4 regions of the Nitrincola nitratireducens genome follow, and region 4 is predicted to be linked to each of the others. Evidence: riboswitches for the same ligand, from Rfam matches in the RefSeq annotation. Region 4 holds a riboswitch; each other region holds the start of a gene.

Region 1 (4,334 bases), on a different contig from region 4:
AAATGCTTGACTATCAACGTGAGTTTATTGAGTTTGCTATTGAAAAAAATGTCCTCAGATTTGGCGAGTTCACGCTCAAGTCAGGACGTGTCAGCCCCTATTTCTTTAATGCAGGTTTATTCTGTACAGGGGAAGCACTGGCACGTTTGGGTAAATTTTACGCAGCGGCCTTGATTAATTCCGGAATAGAATATGACGTTCTATTAGGTCCTGCCTATAAAGGTATTCCATTAGCCGCGAGCACGGCCGTCGCGTTATACACTGATCATAATATTGACACACCTTATGTGTTCAATCGCAAAGAAGCGAAGGATCATGGCGAGGGCGGTAGCTTGGTTGGCGCGCCATTGATTGGCAGAGCCTTAATTATTGATGATGTTATCACGGCAGGCACAGCTATCCGTGAAGTCATGGAGATCATACAACAGGCCAATGCGGAACCTGCTGGTGTTCTGATTGCACTGAATCGTCAAGAAAAGGGAACGGGCGAACTCTCCGCTATCCAAGAAGTAGAATTGGATTTCAACATCCCTGTTGCCAGTATTATTACACTCAATCTGTTAATTGATTACTTGCAAGAGCGCGGCGACTTAACCAAGCAATTAGACGCCATCAAACGCTACAGAGACAGCTACGGTGTTGCCTAACAGTAGCAGCTTAGCCACTCACGAATGCGCTCGGACGGGTCAGGATGCAACGAAACATCACTCACGACGGCAATGATGTCAGCACCTGATGCTAAAACAGCGCTCGAGCGCTCCAACGTAATGCCACCTATGACACAAAGCGGAATCTGACCCAGCTGGGCTTTCCATTCAGAAATACGCCCTAGCCCCTGCGCAGACCAAGTCAACGACTTCGTTTGCGTAGGGTAAATAGGGCCTAGTGCTATGTAGTCAGGATTTAACAAGAGTGCACGCTCAAGTTCTTCTTGTGAGTGAGTGCTGATACCTAACGAAATCCCTGCTCTGCGTAACGCATTTACATCGGCTTGGATAAGGTCTTCTTGCCCTAAATGCACCCAATCAGCCCCCTCTTCTATGGCCAACTGCCAATGATCATTAATCACCAACATCATATTGGCCTCACGGGCAATGGCTAGGCTTTGACGAATGTTATCTCGTATCGTCTCATGCCCTCCTGACTTAATCCGAAGTTGTGCAAAACGAACACCTAATCGCGCAGCCAGCTCAACTCCTTCAACAGAATCGAGCAACGGATAGAAAATGGGGAGAGACATCATAACCAGGCCTTACCTATCACGGGGGTGGATGGAGATGCCATATCGCGCACTTCCATCGGTCCAGCCTGATAACCTAGGGCACCAGCCTGGATAGCTAGCGAAAATGCCTGCGCCATTTTGACAGGGTCTTGCGCTTTGGCAACAGCGGTATTCAGTAGAATAGCATCGAAACCTAGCTCCATTGCTCTAGCGGCATGAGAAGGAAGACCGATTCCGGCATCTACAACTAAAGGAATGTCAGGAAAGTAGTTTCGTAAGGTTTTTAGTGCATACTCGTTGTTCAGGCCTAAGCCCGAGCCAATAGGTGCTCCCCAGGGCATTAATACTCGGCAACCCACTTCAACCAATCGATCCGCTAAAACCAGATCATCCGTCATGTAAGGAAAAACTTGAAATCCATCCTCACTCAGAATCCGAGCGGCTTCAACCAATGCAAAGGGTTCTGGCTGTAATGTATCCGTATGACCGATAACTTCTAATTTAATCCAAGGTGTATCAAAGACTTCTCGTGCCATATACGCAGTTGTCACGGCCTCTTTCACTGAATAGCATCCTGCTGTATTAGGAAGTAAACGCAGGTTCATAGACTTAATTAGAGACCAAAAATCCTGTCCTGCGCCTTGCTCACGACGTAAAGACACTGTCGCAATTTCGGCACCAGATACTTTAAAAGCGTCTTTCAATATTGCAGGAGAAGGGTAAAGTGCCGTACCCAGCATCAAAGGATTTGTGATGTCGACATCGTAAAATCTAGCCATGTTAGCCACCTTGCATAGGGGAAACGACTTCTAGCCGATCTCCCTCTGTCAATTGTAATTGATGACGCTGAGAACGAGGTACAAACTCTCCATTCACGGCGGTTGCAATATGCTGATCTGAAACACCTAACAAAACCAAGCACTCTGCCAAATTTGAGGCGCTTACTTCTACGTTCTCACCATTAAATAGTACATTCATCCATCAACTCCGGTTGTTTATGAGTCAATAAGTAGTCTGCGGTCATCTCGCTAAAGCAGGAGCCAATAGATAGCCATGCCGATAAAGGCCATTAATAAATAGCCTGTTGCCTCTGCGTCGTATTCTCGGAAGGTTATCTGGGAAGGCTGGACGTACATCCACGCCAATTTCAAGAACCTCAGACTCGGCAAAGGCAGGATGAAGAGCGTAAGCAGCCGATAAAAGTTCTAACATCGAACGAGCAGTAATACGAGATCGATCTGAAGATTCAATCATCGTCGCACCCAGCATATACACCCCACTCCCTCGTGGTACGATATATAGAGGCATACGCGGATGAATAAAGCGAACTGGACGACTAATATTAAGTTCAGGATTCTTTAAGATTACCATTTCACCTTTAACACCGCGCAGATCAGCTAAAGCATCCCTCGCTGCTAACCCACGACAATCGATTGTGAGTATGTCACTTAAAGGCTCCTCTTGAGTACATACAACACCCTGAGATGCTAAAGTATCGACAAGACGTGCCAGCGCAACTCTGGGGTCGAGGTGAGCTTCAGAGTCGAAATAGAGCCCCTGACGTATATGACCGGCTAAGTCGGGTTCTAACTCAGCAATAGAAAGGTGATCCACCCAGCGATGCTGGCGAGTCATACTGGCAAAACGCAATAACTCATTTTTATCACGCTTGGACGATAAAACTAACGAGCCTTTATACTCAACAGCGCCCGTAAACTTCTGCCACCAAGATGCTGCACGTGTACCCAAGCGTATGACGGGCTCTTCGGCGCTTTCACCTTCGCAGAAGGGCGCTAGCATGCCACCTGCCCACCATGAACATGCATGCGGACCTGGCGGACGATACGTGTCATGTAAGCTGACTTCAACACCGCGAGAAGATAGCTCATTTGCAACGCATAGACCTGCAACCCCTGCACCTACTACTTGTACTCTCATCATTCCCCCTAGATAGGTCAATATGAGCGATATGCAAATATTAAAATTAGCGGATTAAACGTATGGGGAATAAGCATGGGGGAATGGCAAAGCACAAGAAGATCACCGTTCCCTTCGCCGGTATTACCCGTATCAGGTTCGATGGGTTAGTTTATAAAACTTCTCAGCCTTTCACGGCACCCCAACGGATGCATTGATGATATAGAGTGGCTAGCAGAGTGTAAAGAGAGGTGGAGAGAGACAATTAGTGTGCTGCTTCCTTGCAGCGGAGCCACGATCCTGTGAGATAGACAGAGGCCTGAATCCTTCAGGCAATCACAATCCCTTGCGCTCTGTCTTGATGAGATTATCAAGATAAAGACTTAGCCTGTATATAGGAGTTCTTCCTAAAGAGTCATCAATATAAAAAATACAAGGGTGGCAGTAGCAAAGAAGCTTCATATACTCTATTGCAGTAAAGAGTCATCTATAGAAACCCACTCGTCCGCACTTGCAATTAACGAATGGGCGGTGAGCCCAGGAACACTAAACAAATAACTATAAACCTGATATCGCTCCCTAAGGGTGTGCAATAATAAATCAAAATCACCGTCTCCAGACAATAAAATTACTCGGTCGACAGCCTCTGCACAAAGCAATGCGTCTATAGTAATACCGACATCCCAGTCACCTTTGGCAGAGCCATCACCACGTTGAATATAGGGCTTGAGCTTTACATCAAATCCGATATGTCTCAGGGCATCCTGAAACTTTTGCTGCTGTGAATCTCCACGATCTATCGCGTAGGCAGTAGCAAGCACTATGTCGCCAAGTTCACTCGCTGCCTGCCAAAAAGCACGATAATTAAACTGCCGTCCAAATACTTGACGTGTGGTGTAATAAATATTTTGAACATCGACAAAAATGGCTATTCGGGTCAAAACAGATTCTCTTGATATGAATTGGAGGATCGGGACTACCTGATGATAACCCTGAACTCATCATAGATACTATAACTGAATCAACGAGCTAACTATAAAAGCCCCATAGCAAGATTGTACGGCATGTAATTTATCAATCTAAAAGCGGCTTTAGATAGATGAATATATTTCGAATTGCAAAAATACTTAATATTTAAAGAGAAAACTGTACTGGAGAGGTTATATGGAGTGAGAATCTTTGATTCTGCTATTTT
Region 2 (4,334 bases), on a different contig from region 4:
TCGTGCAGAAGATCCCAGTGTTGAAGGCACGTTAAGTTGGGCGCTAACGCGTAAGAAAAAGGGCGCAGGGTTTGCTGATCGAGCCGAAATAAGTGAGATGGTGGCTGTGACGCAACACTATGCTCAGCGGCTTCAACGTGATGCAGAAGACGGTATCCCATTAGTGGCGTATTATCCGTCGGATCGCTCATTCAGCATCCCCAATTTCTTGCCCAAAGGATCACTGACGCATCCGTTAAATGTTCTGGATAATACGGTTCCAGATAGTGTTGATTTCATCACTTTTTTTCATTGGCTGCGTGAGCAAGAAGACCTGGAGAATGAGTTGCGCAGTCGAGCCATGCATCTCAGCCTAGCGAATGCTCGTCGTCAGCACGCGCATCCTGACATATCCAACCTGTATAAGGCATTGGATGTTGAGCGTTGCCAGTCAGCACACCCTCCCATGACCGCTTTGCGTCAGGTATGGCAATACCTCTTGCCTGAGTTAACCAATATCCGTATAGAGCGCCATCCCGCACCCCGTTTGTTGTTTGATAAACGAGGCGTTACCTTAGAGTTAAACCAACTGTCACGGTCGGAGCGCCAGTTGTTGGCATTAAGTGGCGATATTGTTAAACGTTTGTGCCAGACCCATCCCTTGAGCCTGACCCCTTTAAGCGGCAGTGGGATTATCCTCATTGACGATATCGATCAATCCTTGGATGTGAAAATGCAGCCGACGCTACTCAAGTCTTTGGCCTATTTGTTCCCAAATTGCCAGTTTATCGTGACTGGACAAGCGCTTGCGCTTGCGCAAAGCGATTTACCTCTAGTGCACTATTGCTTGGACAAGACGGAACACGCCGAGGTTCAAGAGGGCAGTGCAACACGCTTATTGGCTGCCCCTTTGGGAAAAGTGAGTCAATCTTTATCGGGAGAGGAGTCTTGATCTAAGATGATGCGCCCACGAGGCTGGTCTTGGGCGCGTATCTGTTGGCGCTCAAACCAGCCTTGATTCACCTCTAGAGCATATTGGGCGGGTCTATCTGAACAATGGATTTGGTCCGATAAGGGATGCATGTCAGTGACTTGCATCAGCACAAACTCTGCATCAAAAAAACCAATGGATAAGGGAACCAATGTGTTGCGCATCCAGAAACAGAGCGGCTCGGCGTTGTTAAAAACGAACAGCATGCCAGCATCCTCATCCAGATGTTCGCGCCACATCAGCCTCTTGAACGTTGCACGGGCGTCTGAGCCAACTCTACCTTGAGTTGTTTTCCGCCGATCTCAAACTTAGCGGTATCAAATGCGTACAGATCTGCGTTTGCATTGGTGGCAAGGCAAACAAAGGCGATGAATCCTAAAAAAAGACGCAGACGACCTCTTGGCAACGTCGGAAACAACATTGGTACTAGTCCTTTTGCTGTGCGACTTTACGTGCCTTTTTTTCGGCTCTGCGTCGTTCAGCGGTTTGAAGCGCATCGGCACCAATATGGGCTTCGCCACGTTGTTTAGCCAATTCCAATTGCTTTTGCCGAGAGGCGTAGCGCTCACGCTGCTCTGGGGTCTGTTTATCGGCGCAATGAGGGCAGCTAATGCCTTCTTCGTAATGCGGGCTGAGCGTATCTTCTTCAGATAAGGGCGCTCGGCAACCCGCACAGAGCGAATAATGACCCGGTTGCAGGTCGTGATCAACGGTGACGCGATTATCAAATACAAAGCATTCACCCTCCCATAAAGACGCCTCTTTTGGGACCTCTTCAAGGTACTTTAGAATGCCGCCGTGCAAATGATAGACCTCTTCAAAGCCTTGCTCTTTTAAATAGGCCGTGCTTTTTTCACAACGTATGCCACCTGTACAAAACATAGCGACTTTCTTGTGTTGCTGGGGATCTAGATGTGTTTTGACATAGTCCGGAAATTCACGGAAGGTCTCTGTTTTAGGGTTTATCGCCCCTTTAAACGTGCCAATGCCAACCTCATAGTCGTTACGTGTATCCACCAGAATCACGTTTGGATCACTGATCAGGGCGTTCCAGTCTTTCGGTTCGACATAGGTTCCGACAACTCTCTTAGGGTCGATGCCTTCAACGCCGAGCGTGACAATTTCTTTTTTCAATTTCACTTTTGTACGATAAAAAGGCTGTTCGTCGCTTAATGACTCTTTGTAGTCAATACCGGAAAAGGCTTCGTATTGTGCAAACCAGTCTTTCAAGGCATCAATGGCTTGGCGAGAGCTGCAACCGTGCCATTAATGCCTTCAGCCGCTAAGAGTAATGTGCCACGAATACCCTGCTGTTCAAGGGTGGCCTGTAAGGGGGCTCTTAACGCGACATGGTCTTCCAAGGTAACAAATTTATACAGTGCACAGACAACAATCTTAGACATAGCTTCCTCTAGCTCAACAGTTCTAGCCTAACTGGGCTGATCCGCATAGGAAGACGTGACGTGCAGGCTAGGGCACGACTTCCAGAATGAATCGATAAATGAATTGGTCAATATTTTAACAGCTTTGTTGCGTTTGTGCTCGACTCCATAACGCATCTAACTGCGTTAACCATTGACTCATGCGTGTCCAAGCGTTTTCGGCTGGGTAGGTTGGCAAGTACTGCATTAAATATTGGCGTTCTGATTGAGTTAATTGCAGCATGCGTTGCAGTGCAATGGCATCTATCCAGGGGTTTCCACGCGTCGCATATTCCCAATCGATTAGAATGACGTGTTCATGGCTCAACAATAAATTCCCGGGATGGATGTCCTGATGAATAAAGCACATCATCTCGTCACACCATAGACGAACCTCTGCCAAGAGTGATGCTTCAAGCGCATCCGTGTCCGCCCCATGTCCAGCTAAGTCGGCATACTGTTGAATCAAGGCTGTGTAGTTCATTTTGTGACCCTCAAAGGGGATTTGCCATAGCTCCGTGACGCTGTGCAACAGGTGTTGGCGTTGTGCAGGGCTCAGGGTTTGAGGATCAAAGGTGTGAGTGGCTTGATCGTCAAATAAAATCCCATCCTCCAGATACAAGCACACTTTGGTGCCCAGCTCCGCCCATGGATGCACTGCAAGGCAAGACGCTCAGCAATGTGAGAGCTGCCTGGTTGGTGATGAATACGCTCACGCCAGATATAGCGTTGATTACCACAGGTTAAACGCCAATGCTGATTAGCCGTACCTGCACCTATATAGTCGATGTCAGGCATTGCGTTTAACCAAGTGATTAACTCAGTTGGGAGACGAAGGATAGGTTGGTTTGTCATTGAATGCGTTGGTATACTAAGTCGAGTCTCATCGGGGTGCCAAAACTGTGCAGGTTTAATCTGTCGAGCGGTTGGCTGAGAGTATACACCCGTTGAACCTGATCCGGTTAGCACCGGCGTAGGGATTGAGCCATGCCTTGCTTTGAATGCTTGTCTTTGTCTATTGCCGGTAATCCCAACCTCCTTATTTTTTGTGGATACCGTTCGTTATGAAATCATCGTTACGATTATTGTCAGCACTGGGTTTATCCCTCTGTATCACGACTTTGTCAGCCAAAGAACTTACCGTGTATACCTATAGTTCCTTTACCAGTAGCTGGGGACCTGGGCCGCAACTTAAGACGTTATTTGAAGCGCAATGTGACTGTACACTCAACTACGTGAGCAGTGACGATGGAGTCAGTTTGTTAAATCGGCTGAGGCTTGAAGGGGCGTCAACGCGGGCGGATGTGGTCTTGGGGCTGGATGATGCGTTAATGGAGCAAACCCGTGCGCTGGGCTTGGTTCAGCCTCACCAGTTGGAGTTGTCGAACTGGCCGCTTAATCCCGACTTAGCCTGGACCGATACCGACTTCATTCCGTTCGACTATGGCTACTTTGCCTTTATCTACGATGCGCATAAAATTGAAACGCCAGTGGACTCTTTGGAAGCCTTGTTAAACAGTGATGCCAGCATTATATATCAAGATCCAAGAACCAGTACGCCAGGGCAGGGGCTGATGCTCTGGATGCAAAAGGTGTACGGTGATGATGTGCAGCAAGCTTGGCAACGCTTAGCGCGCAATACGGTCACTGTGACGAAGGGTTGGTCAGAGGCCTATGGCATGTTTCTTCAAGGTGAGGCCGATTATGTGCTGAGTTACACCACCTCTCCGGCGTATCATGTGGTTGCAGAAGAGAGTGATCAATATCAGGCGGCCTTGTTTACAGAGGGACACGTCGCGCAGATTGAATTGGCAGCGGTGACGGCCCCCAGCCAAAATGTGGAGTTGGCTCAAGCCTTTTTAAGCTTTTTGTTAAGTGAGGATGCTCAAACGGTGATTCCAACAACCAATTGGATGCTACCGGTTCGAACAGACATTGAGTTG
Region 3 (4,334 bases), on a different contig from region 4:
GGGGCAAGTGTTAAGCTTTCGCGGCGCATTAGCCTGCTGGAAGCCTCATATGACGAAGCGCAAAGCCAGCTGCAACAGAAAGAAACGGCACTGCTTGAGTTGCAATACGTGCATAAACAGCTTAACGAGGAGGTGTCTGCGGCTAGAGCCAAACTTAGTGAGCTAAATACGCGCTTAGAACTGTCGTATGAAAAATACAAAGAGGCTGAAGTGAGCATACGCCGCCTCACAGATGCCTTAAATGATGAGCGCAGAATTCTGTCCGATCGCCATGATGCCTTGTTGTACGAGTATAACCAGCTCAACAATGAGCTCACCCAGATTAAAACAGAATTTAAAGCGCGAGAAGCCAGCCATGCTCGGGAAGTGGCCAGTTTTGAGAAGCAAAAGAACAGTTTGTCTGAACACTTTAAAGTCTTGTCCGAGGAAATATTGGAGGCTAAGGCCAAAGCCTTGCACGAAACAAACAGTCTAGGATTGAATGCCGTCCTCACGCCTTTCCAGCAGTCGATTGACACCTTCAAAACAGAGGTTCAACACATTCATCATCGCGAAACGTTGCAACAGGGAGAGCTCCGCAAAGAGCTGGCCTCGTTAAAAGAGCTGAATCATAAAATGACTGAAGAGGCTCATCAGCTCTCAACGGCTCTGCGAGGCCAAAAAAAGCTGCAAGGGAATTGGGGCGAGCTGGTGCTTGAAAATGTATTGGATCGATCCGGCCTGCAAATCGGTAAAGACTATAAGCGTGAAGTCAGCATCAATACCGAAGAAGGTCGGCAGCGTCCAGATGCCATTGTCTATTTGCCACATGATAAGCATTTGATCATTGATGCCAAGGTTTCACTGAATGCCTACACGCGCTATGTGAATGCAGAGGAGGAGTTGGAGCGTAAAGCCGCGCTTAAAGAGCATGTGCAGGCCATCGGAAGTCGAATTAAGGAGTTGGCGGATCGTGATTATTACCGTTTACCTGGCTTAAACTCACCTGAAATGGTGTTTATGTTTATTCCGATTGAATCGGCGTTTGTCGAAGCCTTGAAGGCCGATGAAACACTGTTTCAACAAGCCATCGAACGCAATGTACTGGTCGCCACGCCCACGACCTTGTTGACCAGTCTTAACATTGTGCGACAGTTATGGCGTTATGAAGATCAGAATAAGCATACGGCATTATTGGCAGACAAGGCAGAGCAAGTGTTTAAAAAACTGAATAGCTTTTTAAGCAGCTTCGAAAAAGTGAAAAAAGGATTGGATACGGCCGTGAGTGCTATGTCTCCGCCGAGGGGCAGTTGATCAGTGGGCGAGGCAATTTAGTGAAGCAGGTGGGGGAGTTTAAAAACCTTGCACCTGGCATCAAAGCGGAGTTGCCAGAGTATTTTACCGAAAAAGCGGAGCTGGAAATTGATTTTATCGCCGAGGTAAACGAGGAGCGCTCCGAGACCTAGTTTTTACTTCGCCGGATGATGCGACTGGTAAATATCATTGAAACACGAGAGGCGTCCGCACTTTCTGCTCATTTAGCTTAACCTAGCGCGCCTAAATCGCTATACTTGCGCGCTGCTGTATACAACAGCAATTAAATCCTAAGGGGTGGCATGTTTTAAATGCCTGAGATGCTAAGCGAACCCTTTGAACCTGATCCGGATGATGCCGGCGTAGGAATAGGACAACTCACAGAGTCATCTATAATCTCACGCGCGACCGGGTCTTCGATCACCAACGGAGACTGTATATGAGCCCTAAATTATCGGGTTTTGTGTTAACCTCACTTTTTATCAGCACCCCCTTTGCCATGGCGCAAACCTCATCCTCAAACGTTGTGTTGGATGAAATTCTGGTAACCTCAGGCTTTCGCCCTACGACACAACTTAAAACGCCAGCCAGTGTGACGGCCGTTTCCGAAGAGGCACTTGAAGCGCGCCAAGCCCAGCATTTGGAAGATGTCTTAGCTTTAACGCCCAACGTCAATTCGGCGAAAGGCAGTTCACGCGCACGCTTTTATCAAATGCGTGGGGTGGGTGAGCGCAGCCAATTTGTTGGACACGTCAATCCATCGGTCGGGGTCTTGTTAGATGGAATCGACATGAGCAGCATTGCAGCCTCTGCAACTCTGATGGATATTAAGCAAGTTGAAGTGTTAAGAGGCCCGCAAGGCACCTTGTACGGAAGTAATGCGCTTGCAGGCTTAATTAACCTGCAATCAAACGACCCGACGACTCAGCCGGAAGGCAGTCTTGAAGGCACGATTGGCAATTACAATACGCATTCCTTAACCGCCATCTACAGCACACCGCTAACAGATACCGCAGGATTACGCTTAGCCATTTCACAAAATAAAAGTGATGGCTTTATGCGCAATGACCACCTGAACCGTAAAAACACCAGTAACATTGATGAAACCTTCATCCGCGCCAAATTGAGATTTGCGATTACCGATGACTGGCTAATGGACTTGACGGGATTTTACGCCGATATTAACAACGGTTACGACGCCTTTAGTTTAGACAACACCCGCACAACGCTTTCGGATGAGCCGGGTCGGGATCGACAAATCAGCAAAGCCTTTGCGCTTAAATCGATTTGGACAGGCCACGATGTCTATCAACTTGAGACACGTCTGAGCCATTCGAACACGCGCAGTGATTATGGATACGATGAAGATTGGGCATTTAACGGTTTCCATCCTTGGGGTTACAGCTCCTACGATGAGTATGTGCGTGAATACAACACAACAACGGCAGAATTGCGTTTTGTGTCTTTGCCCGGTCAGGAAATTTTCAACGGCACCACGCAGTGGACCGCAGGCCTTCATGGTTTTCATCAAGACAGCGACCTAAAGCGCGATGTTTTTCGCAATGGTCTACCGCGAGCTGGTCGGACAATCACCAGTGATTTTAAAACGGAGCGTGTTTCCCTATACGGTGAGCTGGAAACACTCTTGTCTGAAGACTGGATCTTAACATCGGGTTTACGTGTTGAGCACAGCCGAACGGCATTTGATGACAATGTTCGTGCCTCCTATCGCAAAAATGAAGACTTGTGGGGTGGCCGTCTTGCGTTAGAGCATTTTCTAACGCCCGAAACGTCGATCTACGCCAGCCTTTCCAAAGGGTATAAAGTGGGTGGCGTCAACGGAGGTTTTACCCCAGCGCAGTTAAGCAACGAGCAACTCATTTTTGATACCGAGTCTCTTTGGAATTATGAAATCGGTTCGAAAGGGCGTTATCTGGATGACCGTTTAATCACGCAAACCAGCTTGTTTTATCAGCAACGTAAAGATGCGCATTTAAGAGGTAGTTTTATGGCATCCAGTAATCCCGCCGATGGCTTTGTGGATTATCTGTTTAATGCCGATCAGGTCAATAACACAGGTGCCGAGTTCGAGTTTAAGTATGCGTTGGATAATGGCCTGAGCGTTCAAGGTGCGCTAGGGCTGTTGCAGACCAAGGTTAAGGACGCGCGTGCTCGGATTCATCAACGTGATGTGGCCCATGCCCCTCATTGGCAGTACCAGTTAGGGCTTGCCTATGACCGTGGGCAGGGCTGGTTTAGTGGCGTGAGTGTTGAAGGGAAAGATGCGTTCTACTTCTCGGACAGCCATGATGCCAAGTCCTGGGATTACACATGGGTCAATGCCCACATAGGCTATCAACAAAATAACTGGTCTGTGCGTTTGTGGGGACGCAACCTTGGCAATCAAGACGTTGCGGAGCGTGGTTTCTTCTTCGGAAACGATCCAAGAATCAACTATGAAGAGCGTGCGTATTATCAATTAGGCGCACCGAGAACCTTTGGTGTCACGGCGCGCTTGATGTTTTAACACTATCTGTCTTAAGCAATATGTCTGACTAACGCAGCGCCTAATTCTTGTGTACTGGCAACCCCGCCCATGTCTCGAGTTAGGTGCTGCTTTTCTTTTAAGACCGTCTCCATCGCCTGCATCAGAGAGTCATGAACCGCAGGAAAGCCCAAATGTTGCATCATCATCGCACCCGCCCAAATGGTGCCGAGTGGGTTAGCAATATTCTGTCCGGCGATATCCGGTGCAGAGCCGTGAACAGGCTCAAACATCGATGGATAGGTTTTCTCAGGATTAATATTTGCCGAAGGCGCAATCGCTATGGTGCCAGTGCAGGCCGGGCCTAAATCAGAAAGAATATCACCAAACAGGTTAGACCCAACCACAACATCAAAATGCTCAGGCACACGTACAAAATTGGCCGTTAAAATATCAATATGATAATGGTCAACCTTCACTTCGGGATAGTGTTTGGCCATTTTGAGTACACGGTTATCCCAATAGGGCATGGAGTGATAGATGCCATTTGATTTTG
Region 4 (4,334 bases):
AAGCACTGATTGTTATTGGCGGCGATGGTTCGCTGACAGGAGCACACTTGTTTGAAGAGGAGACAGGGTTACCCGTCATTGGAATACCTGGGACGATTGATAACGATATTTTTGGAACAGATGATACCATCGGCTTTGACACGGCTGTTAATACTGCACTCAATGCGATTGACAAAATACGCGACACAGCTGACTCCCATGAGCGTTATTTCTTAGTCGAAGTTATGGGACGAAGCTCAGGGTTTCTTGCCGTACATGTTGGCATCGCAGCAGGTGCGGAGATGATTGCTGTCCCTGAGTTTGCCGTCGATGTAGAGGCAATTTCATTGCAATTGGCAACCTCTAAACGGAAAGGCTTAGGATCCAGTGGCATCATTGTGGTTGCTGAAGGCAACGCCCCAGGACTAACCAATCGTATTGCTGAACAAATGGCCCATCACGGGCATACACCTTACGTTTCGATACTGGGCCATATACAAAGAGGAGGACACCCAAGTGGCCATGACCGAGTACTGGCCTCATGCTTAGGCGCCAAAGCCGTAGAATATCTACTGGCCGGTTATAGCGATATGATGGTCGGTGTTAATCAAGGTCAAGTCGTTGATGTTCCTCTCGATAACTTGACTCGATATCGTAAAGGCCTAGATCCTGAACTTTTGAAAATAGCTTTACAGTTACACAAGTAACTCCTTAACCTCGATGATCGGCCACAAAGGGATTATGTTTCCTTTCTGCACCCAGCGTTGACATGGGGCCATGGCCTGGAATAAACCTGATATCATCTCCAAGCACGAACAGTTTTTCCTTAATGGAGCGAATTAGATCTTGATGGTTTCCTCGCGGGAAGTCTGTTCGTCCAATCGAACCTTGAAAAATAACATCACCCACTTGCGCCAATTTCTCGTCCGCATTGTAAAAAATTACGTGACCTGGTGTGTGCCCCGGGCAGTGCAACACTTCCAGTACAACTTCGCCAAAACGTATCTGATCTCCATCATTTAACCATCGATTAGGCACGAAATTGCTTACTTTGGGAAAACCAAACATGGCAGACTGCTGATCCAATCCTTCAATCCAAAACTGATCGTCTTTGTGAGGCCCTTCAATGGGTACATTTTTTAGGATGGCCAATTCAGCCGTACCACCGGCATGGTCAATATGTGCATGAGTTAAAAGTATTTTTTCAAGAATCAGCTTCTCAGTCTCGAGTAGATTCACAATTTTATGCACATCTCCACCAGGGTCTACCACAACTGCTTTAAGCGTTTTTTCACACCACATAACCGTACAGTTTTGCTGAAAGGGAGTAACTGGAACAATTTTATATTTCATCACCGCTAACCATTCTCGCGCTCTGCTCTAAAGGTCAGATTATTGCCGATCGAGACATTGATTAAAACAGGGCTACAGCAAACAGGACAATCTTCTGTGTATTCTTGCTCGTTTTCGGAGCAATCCACAGTAAAACTAATCGACTCACTGCAATAGGGACATAAAAGATCAATCGTTTCTAACGGATTCATAGGGGACCTCGCTAATCATCGCAATCCTATTAATAGACTAGCGTATTTTTATATTTTTGCTCCATTTGCAACACACGTTTAGCGCTTGCATTCAGACTGAGAATAAGCGTAGACTAAAAATGATCATCTTGGTCGGGGTGCCCTTTGTGGGCTGAGATTACACCCGTTGAACCTGATCCGGCTTATACCGGCGTAGGAATATCGAGACATGCTTATTACAGCACCTATTGTATTCACGGCACCCCTGTCAGGCTTTTATCCTACAGGAGCGCTAGATTGACAATTCAAACATTTCCCATTGCACTCACCATTGCGGGATCAGACAGTGGCGGGGGAGCAGGCATCCAAGCAGACCTTAAAACCTTTTCAGCTTTAGGGGTCTATGGTTCATCCGTCATTACAGCCATTACTGCACAGAACACCTGTGAGGTGCGCTCTATCCATTCAGTGCCCATCGACATCATTGAAGATCAAATTCGGTGTGTGCTTGAAGACTTATCCATCGCTGCCATTAAAATAGGCATGATGGGTAATGAAGCCACCATAACGGCTATCGCACAGTGCTTGTCGAACACCACACATATTCCGATCGTTCTTGATCCTGTCATGGTCTCGAAGACTGGGAAAATGCTACTGGCATCAGACGCAACTCAAGCACTCATGCATCAACTCATACCCCAAACAACGTTAATCACTCCCAATCTACCCGAGGCCGCTGTCCTCTGCCAAAAAAGTGAAGCTCAATCACTTGATGATATGTATACGACACTGGATCAGTTAATGGGCTTAGGCTCTCAAGCCGTGTTACTGAAAGGTGGTCACCTCGCATCTTCTGATCGCTGTTTCGACCTTCTAGGCACACCATCCGGTATACATCGCTTTGAGTCTACTCGCATTAAAACGCAAAACACTCACGGAACGGGCTGTTCAATGGCATCCGCCATCACAGCCAACCTTGCAAAGGGCTTCCCTCTTGAGCAGGCCGTAGAGAGTGCTAAAAACTGGTTAACCCAGGCAATCGAGCAGGCTAACCGATTAAATGTTGGACGAGGTTTTGGGCCCGTTCATCATTTTCATAATCTCTGGTTGTAATGAGTTGCTCCAACCCAGCCATTCACGCATATACTAACAAGGATAAGGACTTTTTCTATGCTTAACCCAAATGCTCGCCTTAATCAAACAGCGCAAGTTGATACGCAGTCTGTTCAACCCTTTCCGAACTCACGTAAGGTCTATATCAAAGGGGAGCGTCCCGATATTTTGGTGCCCATGCGTGAAATTACGTTAGCGGATACACCAACAGAGCAGGGGGTCGAAAAAAATCCGCCCTTGTACGTCTATGACACCTCTGGACCTTATACCGATCCTGAAGTCACCATCGATGTGCGCAAGGGGTTAGCGCCACTGCGCGATGCTTGGATTCAAGAACGAGAGGATACAGAGCAGCTTTCTCAACTCAGCTCTGAATATGGCCGCACACGTGAAGCCGACTTGCGTTTGGACGAGCTCAGATTCGAACTAAAAAGAAAACCTAGGCGCGCCAAAGCTGGCAAGAATGTTACCCAGTTGCACTATGCTCGCAAAGGCATCATCACTCCTGAAATGGAGTTCATTGCCATACGTGAAAATATGCGGGTTGCTAAAGCACATGCCGAAGAGCCCTTGTTATCGTTACAACACCCTGGCCATAGTTTTGGCGCTAAACTCCCAGAAAACATTACACCCGAATTTGTACGGCAAGAAGTAGCAGCAGGGCGGGCTATTATCCCCTGTAACATCAACCACCCTGAGTTAGAACCCATGATCATTGGTCGCAACTTTTTGGTGAAGATCAATGGCAATATAGGCAACTCCGCCCTTAGCTCTTCTATTGAAGAGGAAGTTGAGAAAATGACGTGGGGAACACGTTGGGGGGCCGATACAATTATGGACTTATCCACAGGTAAAAACATACACGAGACGCGTGAGTGGATCATTCGTAACTCACCTGTTCCAATCGGCACAGTCCCGATTTATCAAGCTCTGGAAAAAGTAAACGGTATTGCGGAAGATTTAAACTGGGACGTATTTAAAGACACGCTGATTGAACAAGCAGAACAAGGTGTCGACTACTTTACCATTCATGCAGGTGTATTATTACGGTACGTTCCTCTCACCGCTAAGCGCATGACAGGTATCGTGTCTAGAGGCGGCTCCATCATGGCAAAATGGTGTCTTGCTCATCACGAAGAAAACTTCTTATACACGCATTTCGAAGAAATATGTGAAATCTGTAAAGCCTATGATGTTGCCTTTTCCTTAGGTGATGGCCTTCGCCCTGGCTCTGTGTATGATGCCAATGATGCGGCACAATTTGCAGAATTGGAAACCTTAGGAGAACTCACCAAAATTGCGTGGAAGCACGATGTTCAGGTCATGATCGAAGGCCCAGGTCATGTTCCTATGCACATGATTAAAGAAAATATGGATAAACAGTTGGAAAGCTGCCACGAAGCCCCTTTTTATACACTAGGGCCTTTAACAACCGATATTGCTCCTGGATATGATCATATTACCTCAGGCATAGGGGCCGCTATGATTGGTTGGTACGGCTGTGCAATGCTCTGCTACGTCACACCGAAGGAGCACTTAGGCCTTCCGAATAAAGACGACGTCAAAACCGGTATTATTACCTATAAGATTGCCGCTCATGCAGCGGACTTAGCGAAAGGTCATCCCTGTGCCCAAATCAGAGACAACGCCATGTCAAAGGCGCGCTTTGAGTTCCGCTGGGAAGATCAATTTAATATCGGATTGGATCCCGACACAGCC

Evidence for each region. A riboswitch is a leader RNA that binds a small molecule or an ion and turns the genes downstream of it on or off. The one in region 4 is predicted to bind thiamine pyrophosphate.
Region 1: another riboswitch for thiamine pyrophosphate. It lies ahead of D791_RS02480 (FAD-dependent oxidoreductase); the one in region 4 lies ahead of thiD (bifunctional hydroxymethylpyrimidine kinase/phosphomethylpyrimidine kinase).
Region 2: another riboswitch for thiamine pyrophosphate. It lies ahead of thiB (thiamine ABC transporter substrate binding subunit); the one in region 4 lies ahead of thiD (bifunctional hydroxymethylpyrimidine kinase/phosphomethylpyrimidine kinase).
Region 3: another riboswitch for thiamine pyrophosphate. It lies ahead of D791_RS12740 (TonB-dependent receptor); the one in region 4 lies ahead of thiD (bifunctional hydroxymethylpyrimidine kinase/phosphomethylpyrimidine kinase).

What each region holds. Positions count from the first base shown of each region.
Region 1 covers NZ_AONB01000002.1:23-4,356, reverse strand. The annotation lists gene pyrE (orotate phosphoribosyltransferase) at 3-647, shown strand; gene D791_RS02495 (thiamine phosphate synthase) at 644-1,243, opposite strand; gene D791_RS02490 (thiazole synthase) at 1,240-2,001, opposite strand; gene thiS (sulfur carrier protein ThiS) at 2,003-2,200, opposite strand; gene D791_RS02480 (FAD-dependent oxidoreductase) at 2,243-3,160, opposite strand; TPP riboswitch at 3,253-3,354, opposite strand; gene D791_RS02475 (NYN domain-containing protein) at 3,607-4,080, opposite strand.
Region 2 covers NZ_AONB01000009.1:95,501-99,834, reverse strand. The annotation lists gene D791_RS09685 (AAA family ATPase) at 1-931, shown strand, start outside; gene D791_RS09680 (DUF192 domain-containing protein) at 904-1,209, opposite strand; gene D791_RS18935 (hypothetical protein) at 1,209-1,391, opposite strand; partial or broken gene trhO (oxygen-dependent tRNA uridine(34) hydroxylase TrhO) at 1,397-2,373, opposite strand; gene D791_RS09670 (phosphotransferase family protein) at 2,489-2,875, opposite strand; gene D791_RS20030 (hypothetical protein) at 2,947-3,246, opposite strand; TPP riboswitch at 3,269-3,388, shown strand; gene thiB (thiamine ABC transporter substrate binding subunit) at 3,456-4,334, shown strand, end outside.
Region 3 covers NZ_AONB01000015.1:35,976-40,309, forward strand. The annotation lists gene D791_RS12735 (DNA recombination protein RmuC) at 1-1,293, shown strand, start outside; gene D791_RS20410 (hypothetical protein) at 1,290-1,445, shown strand; TPP riboswitch at 1,577-1,679, shown strand; gene D791_RS12740 (TonB-dependent receptor) at 1,733-3,820, shown strand; gene D791_RS12745 (tartrate dehydrogenase) at 3,832-4,334, opposite strand, start outside.
Region 4 covers NZ_AONB01000028.1:38,865-43,198, reverse strand. The annotation lists gene pfkA (6-phosphofructokinase) at 1-686, shown strand, start outside; gene D791_RS17465 (MBL fold metallo-hydrolase) at 691-1,332, opposite strand; gene D791_RS17460 (CPXCG motif-containing cysteine-rich protein) at 1,338-1,523, opposite strand; TPP riboswitch at 1,647-1,740, shown strand; gene thiD (bifunctional hydroxymethylpyrimidine kinase/phosphomethylpyrimidine kinase) at 1,800-2,615, shown strand; gene thiC (phosphomethylpyrimidine synthase ThiC) at 2,673-4,334, shown strand, end outside.